One region of the Paenibacillus sabinae T27 genome, then DNA from elsewhere that is predicted to be linked to it. Evidence: riboswitches for the same ligand, from Rfam matches in the RefSeq annotation. Region 1 holds a riboswitch; the other holds the start of a gene.
The links. Region 1 has a riboswitch for thiamine pyrophosphate ahead of thiC (phosphomethylpyrimidine synthase ThiC). Riboswitches for the same ligand answer to the same signal wherever they lie in the genome.

Region 2: linked by a shared signal. The riboswitch ahead of PSAB_RS11570 (ABC transporter ATP-binding protein) and the one ahead of thiC (phosphomethylpyrimidine synthase ThiC) in region 1 are both predicted to bind thiamine pyrophosphate.

The regions. Positions count from the first base shown of each region.
Region 1 is NZ_CP004078.1:2,967,238-2,975,248, reverse strand. Features, by position in the region: gene PSAB_RS13660 (nuclear transport factor 2 family protein) at 1-99, shown strand, start outside; partial or broken gene thiC (phosphomethylpyrimidine synthase ThiC) at 279-2,017, opposite strand; TPP riboswitch at 2,103-2,214, opposite strand; gene PSAB_RS13650 (Gfo/Idh/MocA family protein) at 2,257-3,195, opposite strand; gene PSAB_RS13645 (helix-turn-helix transcriptional regulator) at 3,318-4,277, shown strand; gene PSAB_RS13640 (SDR family oxidoreductase) at 4,349-5,062, opposite strand; gene PSAB_RS13635 (NAD(P)H-dependent oxidoreductase) at 5,118-5,669, opposite strand; gene PSAB_RS13630 (winged helix-turn-helix transcriptional regulator) at 5,832-6,170, shown strand; gene PSAB_RS25960 (hypothetical protein) at 6,298-6,465, opposite strand; gene PSAB_RS13625 (ketoacyl-ACP synthase III) at 6,636-7,643, shown strand; gene PSAB_RS13620 (SDR family NAD(P)-dependent oxidoreductase) at 7,680-8,011, opposite strand, start outside.
Region 2 is NZ_CP004078.1:2,515,984-2,523,994, forward strand. Features, by position in the region: gene thiM (hydroxyethylthiazole kinase) at 1-80, opposite strand, end outside; gene PSAB_RS11560 (ABC transporter substrate-binding protein) at 111-1,163, opposite strand; gene PSAB_RS11565 (ABC transporter permease) at 1,163-1,936, opposite strand; gene PSAB_RS11570 (ABC transporter ATP-binding protein) at 1,917-2,609, opposite strand; TPP riboswitch at 2,800-2,903, opposite strand; gene PSAB_RS11575 (pentapeptide repeat-containing protein) at 3,026-3,853, opposite strand; gene PSAB_RS11580 (S-layer homology domain-containing protein) at 4,005-4,667, opposite strand; gene PSAB_RS11585 (hypothetical protein) at 4,764-5,333, opposite strand; gene PSAB_RS11590 (AraC family transcriptional regulator) at 5,412-6,281, opposite strand; gene fur (ferric iron uptake transcriptional regulator) at 6,771-7,244, shown strand; gene PSAB_RS11600 (hypothetical protein) at 7,575-7,958, shown strand.

The DNA of each region.
Region 1 (8,011 bases):
ATCGTTCACTACAAGGATTATTGGAATCCGGTTGTCGCGCTTGCAGCTCTTGGGGAAGAGTCCTCGTTCCTGGAAGTTTACAAAGCGCAGCAGCAATAATATCCAATTACTATGGTCAAACGTTAGAGGAAGTAACAGGAATGACTTTTTACGAGTGGTCAGAGGATTGGAAAAAGAAATACGGAAATTGAACAAAGACTAAGCAAACAAGAGAAGGATACTCAATAAACAGCGGCAGCCTAAGACTTCTTTAGACTGCCGCTTCATAACCTTAAAAATTAAAGATACAACCCGTGCTCCGCTTCCGCAAACTGCTGCGATTTCTCCTTCATTCCGCGTTCAATCGCTTCGGCATCCTCCAGATTATTCTGCTTGGCATATTCCCGGATGTCCTGCGTGATTCTCATGCTGCAAAATTTCGGGCCGCACATCGAGCAGAAATGCGCCGTCTTCGCGCCTTCTGCAGGCAAGGTCTCGTCATGGTATTCCGTAGCCCGCTCCGGATCAAGTGACAGCTGAAACTGGTCCTTCCAGCGGAACTCGAACCGGGCTTTGGACAGCGCGTCGTCCCGTTCCTGTGCCCCAGGATGCCCTTTGGCCAGATCGGCCGCGTGCGCCGCGATCTTGTAGGCGATGACGCCTTCGCGCACATCGTCCTTGTTCGGGAGGCCCAGATGCTCCTTAGGCGTCACGTAGCAGAGCATGGCCGTGCCGAACCAGCCGATCATCGCCGCGCCGATGGCGGAAGTAATATGATCGTAGCCCGGCGCGATATCCGTCGTAAGCGGACCAAGCGTGTAGAAGGGCGCTTCCTTGCACACTTCCATTTGGCGGTCGACATTCTCCTTGATTTTGTGCATCGGAACATGCCCCGGGCCTTCAATCATCACCTGCACATCATGCTTCCAGGCAATCTCGGTCAGCTCACCCAGAGTTTCAAGCTCAGCGAACTGCGCTTCGTCGTTTGCATCGGCGATGGAACCCGGCCGCAGGCCGTCTCCCAGGGAGAACGCGATGTCGTACGTCTTCATGATTTCACAGATTTCCTCAAAATGAGTATACAGGAAGTTCTCCTGATGATGGGCGAGGCACCAGGCCGCCATGATCGAGCCGCCGCGGGATACGATGCCCGTTAGCGTTTGGCTGTCAAAGGGACATAGCGCAGCAGCACGCCCGCATGGATCGTGAAATAGTCGACGCCCTGCTCGGCCTGTTCAATCAGCGTATCGCGATAGATTTCCCAGCTCAGCTCATGCGCCTTGCCGCCGACCTTTTCCAGCGCCTGATACAGCGGCACCGTTCCTACAGGCACTGGGGAGTTGCGGACAATCCATTCCCGGGTCGTATGAATATGACGGCCAGTCGAAAGATCCATAATCGTATCCGAGCCCCAATGGGTCGCCCAGCGCATTTTCTCCACTTCTTCGTCGATCGAGGAGGAGACCGCGGAGTTTCCGATATTGGCGTTTATTTTCACCAAAAAGTTCCGGCCGATGATCATTGGCTCGCTTTCCGGGTGATTGATGTTGCTGGGGATGATCGCTCGGCCGCTCGCGACTTCGCTGCGGACAAACTCCGGATCAACATTTTCGCGGATAGCAATAAACTCCATCTCCGGTGTGATGATGCCTTTGCGGGCATAGTGCATCTGTGTAACATTGGCTCCGCTCTTGGCGCGCAGCGGCTGCCGTTTTAATCCCGGAAAGACTTCCGCGTTAGGGTCCTGCTCCAAATTCCGCAATCCGTTATCTTCCGGCTTTACGTCCCGGCCCTCATATTCCTCGACATCCCCGCGTTCCAATATCCAGCTATGACGGAGCGGGGGGAGTCCTTTCCGGATATCCGTACACATCAGTGTATCGGAATAAGGGCCGCTGGCGTCATATACCCGTACTGGGGGATTAGGAGTTGCGCTGCCGTCAACCCCGGTCGTATCGCTCAGCGTAATCTCGCGCATGGGAACCCGAATGTCCTCCCGCGAACCTTTCACATACACTTTCTGACTTTGACTTGTCATTTCAATTCCTCCTCATAATGGTGTGAAGCGCCGGAGGAGGCCAGGTACGCAAAAAAGACCGCATCCGAAGAAGCGGTCTTTGAACATACAAAGCCTGTGACGTTTCCTCCGCTGGCATTACCCAGATCAGGTTTTACGGTCGATGGCATAGGGCCATCCTCTCAGCCCGGCTATTTCCGAGCTCCCGTGTCTATGAAGTTGTCTTTAACAGGATATCCTAAACTCTGGGAAAGCACAAGCTATTCTTGGGAGATTTGCCGCCGGATTTCAAGCGCGGTTCCAAGAGAACGGGCCGCCCGGTCCAATGAAAGAAGCGAATTCGTACCGTGTTGGAAGCTTAACAGCGCGTGTTCCAAGGTGGCGGCATACGGATTGATCTCCTCCAAAACGAGACGCTGCGCGCCGGAGGCGGTGTGTTCCATCAAAGCGGCATCGGACTGGTCTCCAGAATCCTGTTCAAGAAAAACCAGCTTGCCGGATTCAAAATAAGCTTCATAGCCGACAGTAAAGGGATATCCGTCAGGCATTCCAGAGGAAGAGACAACTTCCGCAATCGTGCCTTCTTGCCTGAATACCGCCCGAACCAGCGACTGCCGCGCATCCCTATATTCCGTCCCCCAAGCGGATCGAAGCTCCGGCGAATCCATTAACCCTTCGATAAAGTCCAATTCGTGAATCATGAACTGGATAGGGAGGGAGCCGAGGCCCAGATCACCCCAGAGCGGGGGCGTCTCCCTTTTTAAAGTGAGTGACAACAGCTTGCCGTACGTGCCTTTCAGGCAGGACTCCCGAAGATATGTAAAGGCCGGGTCAAAATGGATAAACCGGTTAACGAGTACCCTTTTGCTGGTTCGCCTTTCCGCATCCAGCATCGCCGCAGCTTCTTCCATGGAGCAGCATACGGGCGTTTCGCAGAACACATGCTTTCCATGCTCAAGCGCCATGACCGCAACTTCGGCATGAAGCGGGGAGGGTAGACACAAATCGATGACATCTATATCCAGATCGCGCAAAAGTCCATCCAAATCCCGGGTAATCTCTACCTTCAACTCACTTTCCAATTCAGCCAGCTTGTTTTTATCTCTTCCGAACACGACCACGCGTCCGCACAGGTCCATATTTTTCAGCAGGCGGGCATGATATGCCCCAAATCCCGTCCCGAGTACGCCAATATTCATGAATTCCATCTCCTTCAATCGTTCTTGCTCTATGATATACTTGTATTGTTGACAGCTAAGTGGCAACGATATGGAAATCACCCTATGAAAAAATTCTATGGTCCGCTAAAGGAGGTCAAGCGATGAGACTGCACCGGCTGGTTGCGATTTTACTGCTGATGGAGTCCAGAGGAAAAATAAAAGCCAAAGAGCTCGCGGAAGCGCTCGAAACCTCCGTCCGTTCGATTTATCGCGATGTGGATACGCTCGCCGAAGCCGGCGTTCCGATTGTCAGCACTCCGGGACCTTCCGGCGGCCTTTCACTGATGGAAGGCTACACCGTTGGTCTGAACAGCCTGCATAGCGACGATGTCGTTCACCTGTATCTCACGGGGCTCGGCATTTACTCCGGCGCGGGAACCGAGTCGGGACATAAGCTCAAGAATGCGCTGCTGAAGCTGGAAAAAACGCTTCCGGACGCCTACAAACCGGATCTGCATAAGGCAAAATCCCGGTTTTTTTTCGATGATACGCCCTGGTGGAGCGAGCGACCGGCGGTTCCCTGCCTGGAAAAGATCAGGGCCGCGCTTTGGAAGTCGCATAAGCTGACGATTCATTACATGAAGCCGGGGGGCGAAACATCGCTCCGAAGTGTACGTCCTTATGGGCTGGTGGTGAAGCAGGGGGAGTGGTACCTGGCCGCTTACTGCGAGATGGCGGAGGAAGTGCGGATCTTCAAATGCGAGCGGATCGCTGAAGCCCGAGAGGAAGAGGAAACGTTCGGGATTCCTGCCGATTTCTCGCTGGAGGCTTATTGGAAAGAGCGGAATGAGTCTTTTAAGCTGTCGAGACGAGAGGATGAGCAGTACCCGGTCGTTCTCAAAGTGAAAGAGCCGGGCGTCAATTTGCGGGACAAGCTGGATATTTTGCACGAAGCCTTGGAAAAGGATACGGTTCTGCTGACAGTGAATATGTACGGGTATGAGGCGGCCTGCCGGGATGTGTTGGGATTTGTCGGTTATGCCGAGGTGATTGCTCCAGAGGAGCTTCGGACTTTTGTGCGGAGAAAACTTTCGGAGCTTAAGGAATGGTATGCGGAATGAATAAAAGCCGTCTTCTCTCCCGAAGGAGGAAGGACGGCTTTCCAAGTTCCCAAGTATGTGCGCCGATTGCCTTAAATAATACGATGTCCGCCGTCGACGTGAAGAACGGTTCCGGTCACAAAGCCGTTTTGGATCAGGTACAGCACGCCTTGCGCGGTATCTTCCGCTTTACCCACCCGTTGTACCGGCAGTTTGCCCGCCACCGATGTATAAAAGTCATTTCGCGCGTCTTCCGGCATTTTACTTCTCGAAGGCGTATCGATGATACCCGGCGACAAAATATTCACCCGAATGGGAGCGAGCTCCAAGGCCAGCGTCTGCCCCAAATTAGAAACCGCAGCGTTAACTGCGCCCAGTACGGACGAGCCGATCATCGATTTGTAGGCGACAACACCGGAGAACAAGGTAATGGAACCGTTCGGTGATATGTTTGGCGCACCGTATTTTGCCGCATAGTATTGGCCCCAGAATTTGCTCTCGAACAACTCGCGGGCTTGGGCGGTTTCCGTGTGGAGGAAAGACCCTCCGGAAGTTACTGCGGCGCTGATGACCAGATGATCGAACGTGCCGATCGTTTCAAAAAAGGACTTCACCTGCTGTTCGTCCGTCGTATCCAGCGTATGGGCCGACGCTTTCGCGCCCAGTTGTTCTTTCGCGTTCTGCAGTTTCTCTTCCGACCGGCTGGCAATAATGACTTCCCCTCCAAGTGCTATGACTTGTTTGGCCGCCTCCAGACCAATTCCGGAGCTTCCTCCGATAATGACAACTTTCTGATTTTGCAGCATAACATATCCTCCTCATAGTCGTACTTAGTGTTTTTCTAGAGCGTTGCTCAGTCGATTAAGCACCCAGCACTTCGTGCAGATGGGCTTCCAGTTCGGACAGATATTGATCCAGCTTCGGATTCTTGATGACATCGTAGCAGGCAAAGCTTTTTAATGCCTCCATGCCGAGAAATTCCTGAACACGATGCAGATGTTCGATTGCCTCGTCCAGCTTTTCCCCTTTAAAGAACTGCTGCGGATCGCCAAATGCCTGCTCGGGAGCGTTCCAGGTGGTGGAGAACATATATTTTTTACCGGTTAACAAGCCGCCTTCTCCGTACCGGTCTCCGCCCTTGAAAAAGATGCCATACTCATACACTTCATCCATATACGTTTTGAACAGCCCGGGAATACTGAACCAGTAGATGGGCGTTTGGTAGATGACCACGTCGGCCCACAAAAACTTCCGATGCTCTTCTTCGTTGTTGTACCCGTTCTGAATAATCGTGGTTTGCACGTTGTTCTTTTCACTTAAAATACTTACCATCCGATCCACCAGGGTCTGGTTCAATTTACCTTCCGCGCCGCCGTATTGTTCATGGCCGTTGATGATCAGAATATTTTTCATTTCTCCGACTCCTTTATATATAAGGTTTAACACATGGATATTATATAAGCAGTAAGTTCATTAAGGGAAGTAGTGATATTAAATTCATATAGTTTCCGAAAATATATTTTTGTGATATGATTGGGTTTACCAAGTAAAATATTTTTATGGAGGATGTTTTCGATGAGCGAGAATGAACCCGTCGTTCTAACGAAAGGAGCGCCCGGCGAGTCATGTCCCATTGCCAAGACGCTGGACGTGATCGGGACAAAATGGACGTTTTTAATTATCCGGGACCTGCTAATCGAAGGGACGCTTCGCTTCAGTGATCTGCTCAAATCGATGGACGGCATCAGTCCGAAGACCCTGTCGCTCCGTCTTAAAGAGCTGGAAGAGAACGGTGTAGTGGAACGCAAGGTTTATCCGGAAGTGCCTCCGCGCGTAGAATATACAATTACTGAGAAGGGAAGACAGCTGGAAGGGATTTTTATCGAGTTAAAAAGATTTGGCCTGCGTTTGTAATCCTGCTGCGGCAGCTTACGCTCCTTATTCCAGCACAAAAAAGACCGCTTCGCGAGGAAGTGGTCTTTACCTGTTTATAGCGTCGAAGGCAGGGTAAAGGAAGGAGTGGGACGATAAAATCGCCTGCTTATCCGGCTTTTTTGCCCTGACACTTTTTGCATACCGTCAGCTTTTCGCCTTGAGCTCCTACTGCGGTGTATAACAGTTTGATCCGTGTGCTGCCGCACAGAGGACATGTGCCTCTTGCCCGGGAAGGCATCCGCCACAGCGCTTTGCCGCGCTTGTTTTTAGCCATGTTCGATTCCACCTCTGCCCAAATACTTGATCTCGCTGTTATTCTATGCGGGCGGGCGGCAGGCGGTTCGGCAGGGCGGCTTTGAAGAATGATTGCGTTTTCCAGCAACTTACACTATAATTAGTACCAGGTACTAATATCAGCTTATAATCCAATATGAGGTGATCCGGATGGCAGGAGCAAGAATAACCGCAATAGGAAGTTACGTGCCAGGCACAAGATTAACCAATTCTGATCTGGAGCGGATGGTCGACACGAATAATGAATGGATTATTCAAAGAACCGGAATTCAGGAGCGCAGAATTAGCCGTCCGGATGAATTCACCAGTGAATTGTGCGTTGCTGCAGTAAACAATCTGATTCAGCGATTTAATAAAAACGTAGAAGACGTAGATATGGTTATCGTTGCGACGAGTACGCCGGATTTTACGTTCCCCTCGGTTGCCAGCCTTGTTCAGGACCGGTTACATATCGCCCAGACGGGAGCGATGGATCTAAGCGCGGCATGCTCGGGATTTGTCTATGCGCTGCATGTTGCGCACAGTTTGATTTCATCCGGACTTCACAAGAAAATACTCGTCATCGGCGCGGACACCATGTCCAAAATCACGGATTACACCGATCGGACCACTTGCGTGCTATTTGGCGATGGAGCCGGCGCCGTGCTGGTCGAACAGGATGACCACTTTCAAAGCTTCATGGGGTATCACCTCGAAAGTGAAGGGAGCGGGGCGCACCATGTCTACCGGGCTAATTTAGCGAATAAAGTAAAGGACATCGAATTGGTCGATACAAGAAGCCTTGTGCAAAATGGCCGGGAGGTGTACCGGTGGGTGGTCCGGAAGATTCCTGGCGGGATCAAAGAGCTTTTAACTAAAACGGACATGACCATAGACGAAGTGGACTGGTTCATTCCTCATAGCGCCAACCTGCGGATCATCGAGCCGATCTGTGAAAAAATAGAACACCCGATGGACAAGACGCTGTACAGCTTGGTTCACTTCGGAAATACTTCAGCTGCTACCATCCCATTATCTCTCGACCTCGGCATTCGCGAAGGAAAAGTTAAAAATGGGGATCGGGTTCTTTTGTACGGCTTTGGCGCCGGTTTGACCCATGCCGGGCAGCTGATGGAGCTGAGATTGGACGAACAAGTTGCGGTGCCGGGGGCTTTGTGAAAAAAATGAATAAGCTGTCTCGCGACACAAATCATGTCACAATTCATATTTTGACACTCGTCTTGCAATTATTTTTTTGAGTATGAATCTTGGAATTTTTGAAATTAGTTTCATATTTCCCGGATAAATAACAGACTTATTTTTAAGTAATGAATCAACTGCAACTTTAGCAACATTTTCTGGCGGCATTAAGAATTTTTTTTGATTTGTATTCCCTGCGTTATTAAAAAAATTCGTATCGGTGTCCCCGGGACAAAGACAACTTACTGTAATATTTGAGTGTCTTAACTCATGTCTTAATGCTTCTGTAAACGATAAAACAAATGCTTTTGTCGCGCCATAGACACTATAGTATGGTAATGGGTAAA
Region 2 (8,011 bases), 450 kb from region 1:
GCAGTAAAGTTGGTGACGACGATGTTGGTAATGTTGTGGATGAGCGGATTGTTATCCCGAAGCTTCGTAATAAATGACATTTCAATTCCTCCTAAATGAAATAGATTTACTTATAAATTGACAAAAGCGTCCCCGGCTTCGATCCCAGCAGGCAGCAGTCCGTTATCGGAAAGCCACTGTTGCACCTTATCCCATGAGGCGGGGTCCTGATAGCCGAAAGGCTTATCGCCAGCGTCCATCAGCGGGAGCAGCACTTTCAGACTCTGCGCTTCAATGTCCTTGTCGAGCGGGGCGGTCGCGTCTTCATGCTTCAGCAGGATCGCCAGCGCATCGTCAGGATGCTCTTGAACATACGCCTGGCCTTCCTGCATCGCTGCCAAAAATTTGCCGAAATCGTCCTTACGGGTGCCGATTCCTTCGTCGCTTGCGACCAGCACCAGCTCGGAGTAGTCGGGTACGCCATATTTCGCCGGGTCGATGGAGTTGACAGGATGGCCTTCTTTTTGCAAAATAAGCTGCTCGTGGTTGATGAACGCGCCCATAATGGCGTCGGTCTGTCCGGTGGAAATGGCCGGGATCAAATCGTAGCCCACATCCACGAAATTCACTTTGTCCGGATCTCCGCCATCGGCTTTGACCATCGTCTTGACCATCGCCTCATACAGCGGGATGGAGGAATAGCCGATATTTTTGCCTGCCAAATCTTTAGGACTATGTATGGAGCTGTCTGCAGGCACCATCAGGTGGGTTAGCGGATGACGGACAATGGCGGCCAGCGCTTTGACGGGAATCTTCTCCCCCCGGGCCATCAGTACCTGCGGCTGGTAGCTCAGCGCCAGATCAACCTTGCCGGCGGCGACGAGCTTCAGGGCGTCATTCGTGTCGGCCGGCATTTGAATCTCTACATCAAGTCCCTGCTTGGCGAAATACCCTTGTTCCTGGGCGGCGTACAAAAAAGAATGCACGGCGTTCGGATACCAGTCGAGCATAAGCGTCAGCTTGTGAGCAGGTTCGGCCGGGCTGGCCGATGCAATGGGGGCTTGTGAGGGCGCGGAGGAAGCCGCCGCATCGCCGGACGGCGAAGAGCCTCCACAAGCGGTTGTCACAAACAGCATCGTTAGGGCAGACAGCAGCATAGCTTTACTTCGGGTAAAAAATTTCATCAATATGTACCTCTTTTCTTAAGAATCTGATGTTCCAGCAGCCGGACTGTGAGAAAAAGGGCGATGCCGAGCGCCGAGAGCAGGGCAATCGCGGCGAACATTTCGGCGCTGTGCAGGCTTCCGGCCATCCGGCGGCTGTAATAACCGAGACCGCGCGTCCCTCCGAGCCATTCTCCGATGGTTGCGCCGATCACGCAGTACACTACCGTCAGCTTCAGCCCCGAGAAAAAGGAGGGGAGCGCCAGCGGAACGCCGATTTTAAGCAGCAGCTGCCTGCGGCTTGCGCCCATCGTCAGCAGCAGCTCTTGATAGGCGCCGCGGCTTTTGCCCAGACCGTCGTAGACACCGACGACCACCGGAAAGAACGCCGTCAGGAAGACGACGGCAACCTTGCTCCACAGGGAATACCCGAACCACATAATAAAAATGGGGGAGAGCGCGATCAATGGAATCGTCTGGCTGATGATAATCAATGGATAGAGCGCCTTCTCCAGCGTCCGGGACAGATGCATGCCGATTCCGAGCAAAATGCCGCCTGCCACCGACATCATACAGCCGATAGCAACTTCCTCAAGAGTAGCGGGCAGATGGGTGCCGAGCAGCAGCCCTGCGTTTCGGACGAGCGCCGTCCAGATCGAAGAAGGAGCGGGCAGGATAAAGGACGGAACAAGTTCCAAGCGAACGGCGGCTTCCCATATGGCGAGAACGGGCAGCAATAGGAGAAGGAAAGCGCCTGAGCGGTGAATCAATTCATTAAACGGCGCGCGTTTCATATAGCCTCCGCTCCAGCTCGGCCCGTAAGGATACAAAGCCGGGTTCAAAGTTCATCTGCATGCTCCGGGGCCTTGGCAGCCCGACGTTCATCTCCTGAAGGGCGCCGCCGCTTCCGGCAGGCATCAGAAAGATGCGGTCGCTGAGCAGAACCGCTTCCTCCAGGTCATGCGTGATGAACATCACCGTCCGCTTAAGGTTCCCCCACAGCTCCAGCAGCCAACGGTGCATGTCCCGCTTGGTCATCGCGTCGAGCGCGCCGAACGGTTCATCAAGCAGCATCAATTCGCCACCGTTCATCAGCGTGCGGACAAAGGCGGCCCGCTGCCGCATCCCGCCGGACAGCTCATGCGGATAAGCAAGCTCATAACCGGCGAGACCGACACGCTTCAGCATGTCACGCGCCTCGGCCTTGGTGCCGCTGGAGGCTCGGCCTTTAATCTCAAGCGGCAGCACGCAGTTGTCCAGCACGGTCCGCCAGGGCAGCAGAAGATCCTGCTGAGGCATGTAGGCGATATGGCCAAGCCGGTTGGCGCCTGAGCCGGAGTCGGTGCCGCGAAGCCGGATGTCTCCCGCCGACTGCTCCAGCAGTCCGGCTATCACTTTCAGCAGCGTGCTCTTGCCGCAGCCGCTGGCGCCGACGATGCTGACGAATTCGCCTTTGCGAACTGTCAATGACAGATCCGAAAATACGGGCTTCTGCTGCGGAAACGAAAAAGAAAGGCGCTTAAGAGTTAAAAGTTCTTCGATAGCGGGTCAACCCTCCTTTAAATGAACAAAGACCCGTCCATTTCCTTTAGAGAAATGAACGGGCCTTTAGAAATCCGCCGAACATCAGCACTAGCTGTCCGGCTTCAGTCAAGTAAAAGCTCAGGTTCCACTTCCCTCCGCTGGTATGATCCAGATCAGGTTCCAAGGGTCCGAAGCTCGCGGCTCCGTCTCAGTCAGGTGACTCCCCTAGTGAAATTGCGGTCTTGTATTCGGTTATTATTGGTTCTAACTATACCATATCCCTTGAGGTCCCTCAATGAATCGTTTGGGTCCAAGCAAGCTTACAATACAAGGGTACAATACAAGGGCCGTTCCAGGCATTAGGTCATCCAATGGCTGGGAACCGTTAACGAGGGCGGCAGCTTCGTATGAATATCGCCCTTAGCCGAGTTGATTTGTGCTTGCGTAAGAAAAATACTTCCCGTGAGATCTGCGCCGCTTAAGTCAGCATCCCTGAAATCGGCGCCAATCAGGTCGGCCTGTCGCATGTCTGCATTTCGGAGGTCGGCTGCGATCAGCAGAGCGCCTCTCAAATTGGCGCCACTAAGATCGGCTCCCCGCAAATTGGCCCCGATGTAGTCGCTTCTCTTGCTCATTTTGGGTTTTGCCTTTTGGTGATTATGATGCCGCGGCGGAACTTTGGCCCGCACCCGTTCACTTGTCTGAAGCAGGAGATCATTAACGACCGCCCGATGGACGGGGACGTTTAGCTTTAAAATCGATTCCGGGTCAAGCTTTGTGAGATTTTCGGTTGATTCCAGAGCAGCCCGCAAATCGGTATGTATCGGTCCGGTCTCTTGCCTCTCCAATGCTTCATTCAAATAGCACAGCATCTCATGCAGCTGCTGCATAATCGGAAAGACCTCGAACATTTCCTGGGCCGACCCCGGATTTTTTCGCCAATCGTTACCTTTATAAGTAATTTGGGATACTTTCTGCCCCGCGCCAAAGCATTCATAGACGGTACAGCCCTTATAGCCTTTTGCTCTGAGATCTTTATGGATACCGCAGCGGTAGTCGGCCTGCAAGTTGGGGCAGGGGATGCCTCCGGCTTTATCGGCTGCAAAATCGGCAGATTTGGCGTAAGGCAAAGCTGCGCAGCATAAACCGAAGCATTGTGCGCAATCGGCTTTTAATTGATTGGACATTGCCTACACTTCCTTTATATGAAAACTACTTCAATAGTTTAATAAGGAATGCTTCAGGAGTAAACCGCTTTTCATGATTTCGTCTGCGCAGGCAAAAAAGAAACGCACGGATGCCGTCCGTACAGGAGGCAAGTGCGTTTCTCTAAACAGTTTAGCGATTGCCGTGAACTTTCAGATACTCCAAGGCGTTATACAGCATGACAGCCGCTTCAGCCCGGGTCAGCTTGCTCTCCGGATGAAACTTCCCGTCTTTGTCGAGCGCGGTGATCTTGTACGCGAGGGAGCGTTGAATGCCGCCCTGGTAAGAAGGGTCAATCTGGTCTTCGTCCGCGATTTTCGCCGGAGCCAGCTTGATCATCGGCAGATTGCCGGCTTTTTCAAGGCCTTGTACGAGCAGGGCGGTGAACTGCTGTTTGGTCATCGGCTCCTTGGGATCGATATCCGTCGGGACTTCGATACCGTTATAATGCGCGTTGATAAAAGCTTCGGCATACCAGGCATCGTTCTTGACTTTGGTGAAAATATCGCTGGCAACGGGAGCCTTAATGAAGTCTATAGCAGCGAGACTGAGCTGCAGGCCTCCCGCAATAAACTGAATACCTTGAGCTGCGCTCAAGGAGGAACCCGGCAAGAACTTCGAGCCGTCTATTCCTTTTATAAGCCCGCGGTCTTTCAGGCTCTCGATTTTCTCCTTACCCTGAACGGAACCAAGATCAGTGAATCCGCTTCCGGCGGCAAAGACTGCGCTTCCTGCTGACAGCATCATTAATGCGCTGATCGAAACGGCTGCCAGCGCTTTTTTGGTAAATGTCATATAGCTGCACCTCCAACTAGTACGGTTTACGAAACCGTCACATTCTAAACGGAGGACAGGCCGGAAAGGTTGCGGGAGACAACCGGATGCAGTCTGTCATTCCACTCCCTTGAACAAAAGATTGCGGTAAGGATAAGGGGAGTCGCTGGTTTTGAACAGCAGAGCAATTCCGGACTCTTCAATGCGTACCGATTTAAGGGCAGGACTGCGAACAAGCCCGCGTACCATGGCCGAGACCGATTGGCGGTCATTCCTGCGAATACCCCGTGCCAGAGCGTCGGCGAAGTTCCGGTTAAAGGCCAGCTCGCGGTACAGCGGCAGCACGGCGAGGGCGATCCGGCGGTGCACCTTTGTGCTGAACGTAAACTGTACAAGTCCCGGCGGGATGGTAGTGCCGTTCGTGTACACAGCTATGGGAGGCGGAAAAGTAAAGTCCACAAAATACCCAATGGCGTTCGTTCCGTATCCCTGCCGTGCGGCCAGCGGCGCAGCCTGCTTTAACAGTTTGCCCATCAGCCCAAGGTCGGCTGTGACAACTGCGTGGGTCCAGGCCTTCGCATAGCTCCGGCTCATGGCTATGGTTCGGTAGAACGGCAGCATGCCCCTCGCCACTTTGCGCAGAACATCTGCCGTAACGGCTGCGTCATTTTTTTTCGTTGACTTCATCACCCGGTCATCTCCTTAACAGAACGCTGTCTGCTATAAGGTATGGACTCAGGGCATTCATCCGTATGGGCTTTTTGCTTAAACGAGCGGAATAAATATTTGCATTCTCATACTGCCCGGAAATCTGGAGTTAACCACATCGGTTACTTCAAAATCGGGTCCATCCCTGCGAACATACTTGGACTCTGGCAGCCATACGCCGTAAATGAAATCCCGTTTGTTCTGAATGTGCTCCGCGGGACCGGAGGCATTGAACTTGGCGTATTTCCCTTCCGGCAGATCGATGCTGACATAGGGTTGATTTGGCGATTCCCCGGTTTCTCCGGATTCTTCCCCCACAATAAAAGAGAATCCCCCGTCGTCCTGAAAGCGGCAGGAAACCCCGTAAGCCATTCCTGGCGCAGTTCTGTGCGGGATATGCATAAAATGTCCGTTTCTGCCGAAATCGTCGTAAAAGCCGGGGATCTCCCGGTAATGGCGGCCGCCATCCAAATGTGTCCTATACTCGCAGCCGATTATCCGTATACGGTCCAATTGAACAATTGCCGGTTTGTCCATCTCGAATTCTCCGGTTTCTTTTTCCGGATGATGAAGAAAGCTGATCGGTGACTGTCCGATATATCCCCGATTCTCTTTGCGAAATTTCCCGGGCGTTATCCCGGTATAGCTCTCAAAGGCGCGCGTAAAAGCTTCCTGCGAATGATACTGATAGGCTACGGCAATGGAGAGAATGCTTTCATCCGAATCCAACAGATGCTTTGAAGCTTCGGTAAGCCTGCGTTTGCGGATGTACTCCTGAACGGTAAAACCTGAAATGGCGAGAAACAGACGCTGAAAATGAAATGGAGAGAAGGAGGCGGAAGAAGCGATTTCCTGAATGGCGAGGTCCTCCTGCAGATGATGCTCGATATAATCCACGGCCTTTTGAATTTGCAAATAATACTGCATGGGCTGAATTTCCTTTCCGGGGGCTATATAAAATGAACTTGAGATTTTCCCATTTGGGTATGGTCTATAACTACGAGGAATGTTTGGACTTACGGCCGCTGTTGTCTCCAGATTTCTTGATTGTACCGTTCTTCACGGATGAAATCCGGAGACAGCCTATGCTTTCGAAGCGAGCTTTCCTCCGGAAAGCTTTCGGGCGATCGCTATCGCTCCTACAGTTCCAAACTTCCCCTTCGTTACTCTCACCCTGATGTCATTTTTTTAAGTTCATTTTATATATAGTGTAATTTCAGGATCAATTATAACCGGAGGGCTTACGGGATGATTGATTTAAAATGCGCAGCTGATGGGGGAGAGTAACGGCGGCTTGCCTCTTTCCTTTTTGCGATGCATTTGGTATGCTCTTATTATAATAATTCTAATCTAGACAATCTTACGATTAAACTTCCGGCAGCATAAATGATAAAGACCGGGGAGGGAGGAATGATCATGAATCCTATGGATACAATTGCCCAGCAATTTACCGCCCACAACTACAAGTTGACCTCGCAGCGCGAAGCCATTGTTAAGGTTCTGCTTGATAACGAGAAGGACCATTTGAGCGTAGAAGAGGTGTATATGCTCGTCAAGGGAAGCTTTCCTCAGCTCGGCCTGGCCACAGTGTACCGAACGCTGGAGCTGCTGTGCGAGCTTCATATCGTTGAGAAAATGAACTTCGGCGACGGCGTATCCCGTTACGATCTGCGCAGCGAAGGACATGATCATATGCACCATCATCTGATCTGCCAATCCTGCGGCAAAGTGGCCGAAATCAAGGATGATTGGCTGGAAGAGCTGGAGAAGAGACTCGAGAAGGAATACGGATTTGCCGTAACCGACCATCGTCTCGATTTCAAAGGGAATTACCGGATCTGCAAGGGCAGCGGCTGCAAGCGAGAGAAGGACGGCCAGCCGATATCGTAAGCGGGCCATAGCGAAAGAAGTTATCTTACAAATTGATAATTGGAAAAAAAGGGAGTGTCCTGCCGAAAGCGGCGGGGCGCTCCCTTTTTGGGTTTGAGCTTAGCATTAACCGTCGGCTCAATCTATCGTTCTATCTCCCGATGAAGCCGAATAGAGTAGATTATCCGCATGCGTGGCAGTCTGAAATACGGGAAATGTGTCGAAGCGAAATTACAGCCTTAAGGCGGATTGCTACGTTTGAAAGAAAGCCTTTCCGGTTATAAAAAGGATACACTCGCCTGCTTTCACTTTCTGCTAAAGTGCTATGACATTCTTAAGAAGCGAGGTGCAATGAGCATGATGTTAACCGGATTCCGGGCCTGCGCGCTGCTGATGGCTGCAGTTCTGCTGTTTGTCATTGGTGGACAAGCCGTATCGGCACATTCTCTGGCGTTCACAGTACCGGGATATCATAAATCGGCTGCAAAAGGTTTGACTGAGGCTGTGCAAAAAGAAGCAGTCGGCATTTACGAAGGACAGGCCGATCCTCATACCGTTGAAATAACAGTGTATGGCGAACCGGTCGATCTTCAGTTCAGCGAAGCGCTGGGAGCCCATGTGGAGAAGCTGGAAGAGGGGACGAAGGTCGCCTTTGTCTATACCGAGCAGCAAGTCAAAGGGGATAGCATCGTCAGATTCCGCAGACTGCTGTCCATTAAAGAAGCGGAAGAATGATCGATTTGCCTTGCAATGCAAGATGTCGTCCTTAAGAGGAGGGCATCTTTTTT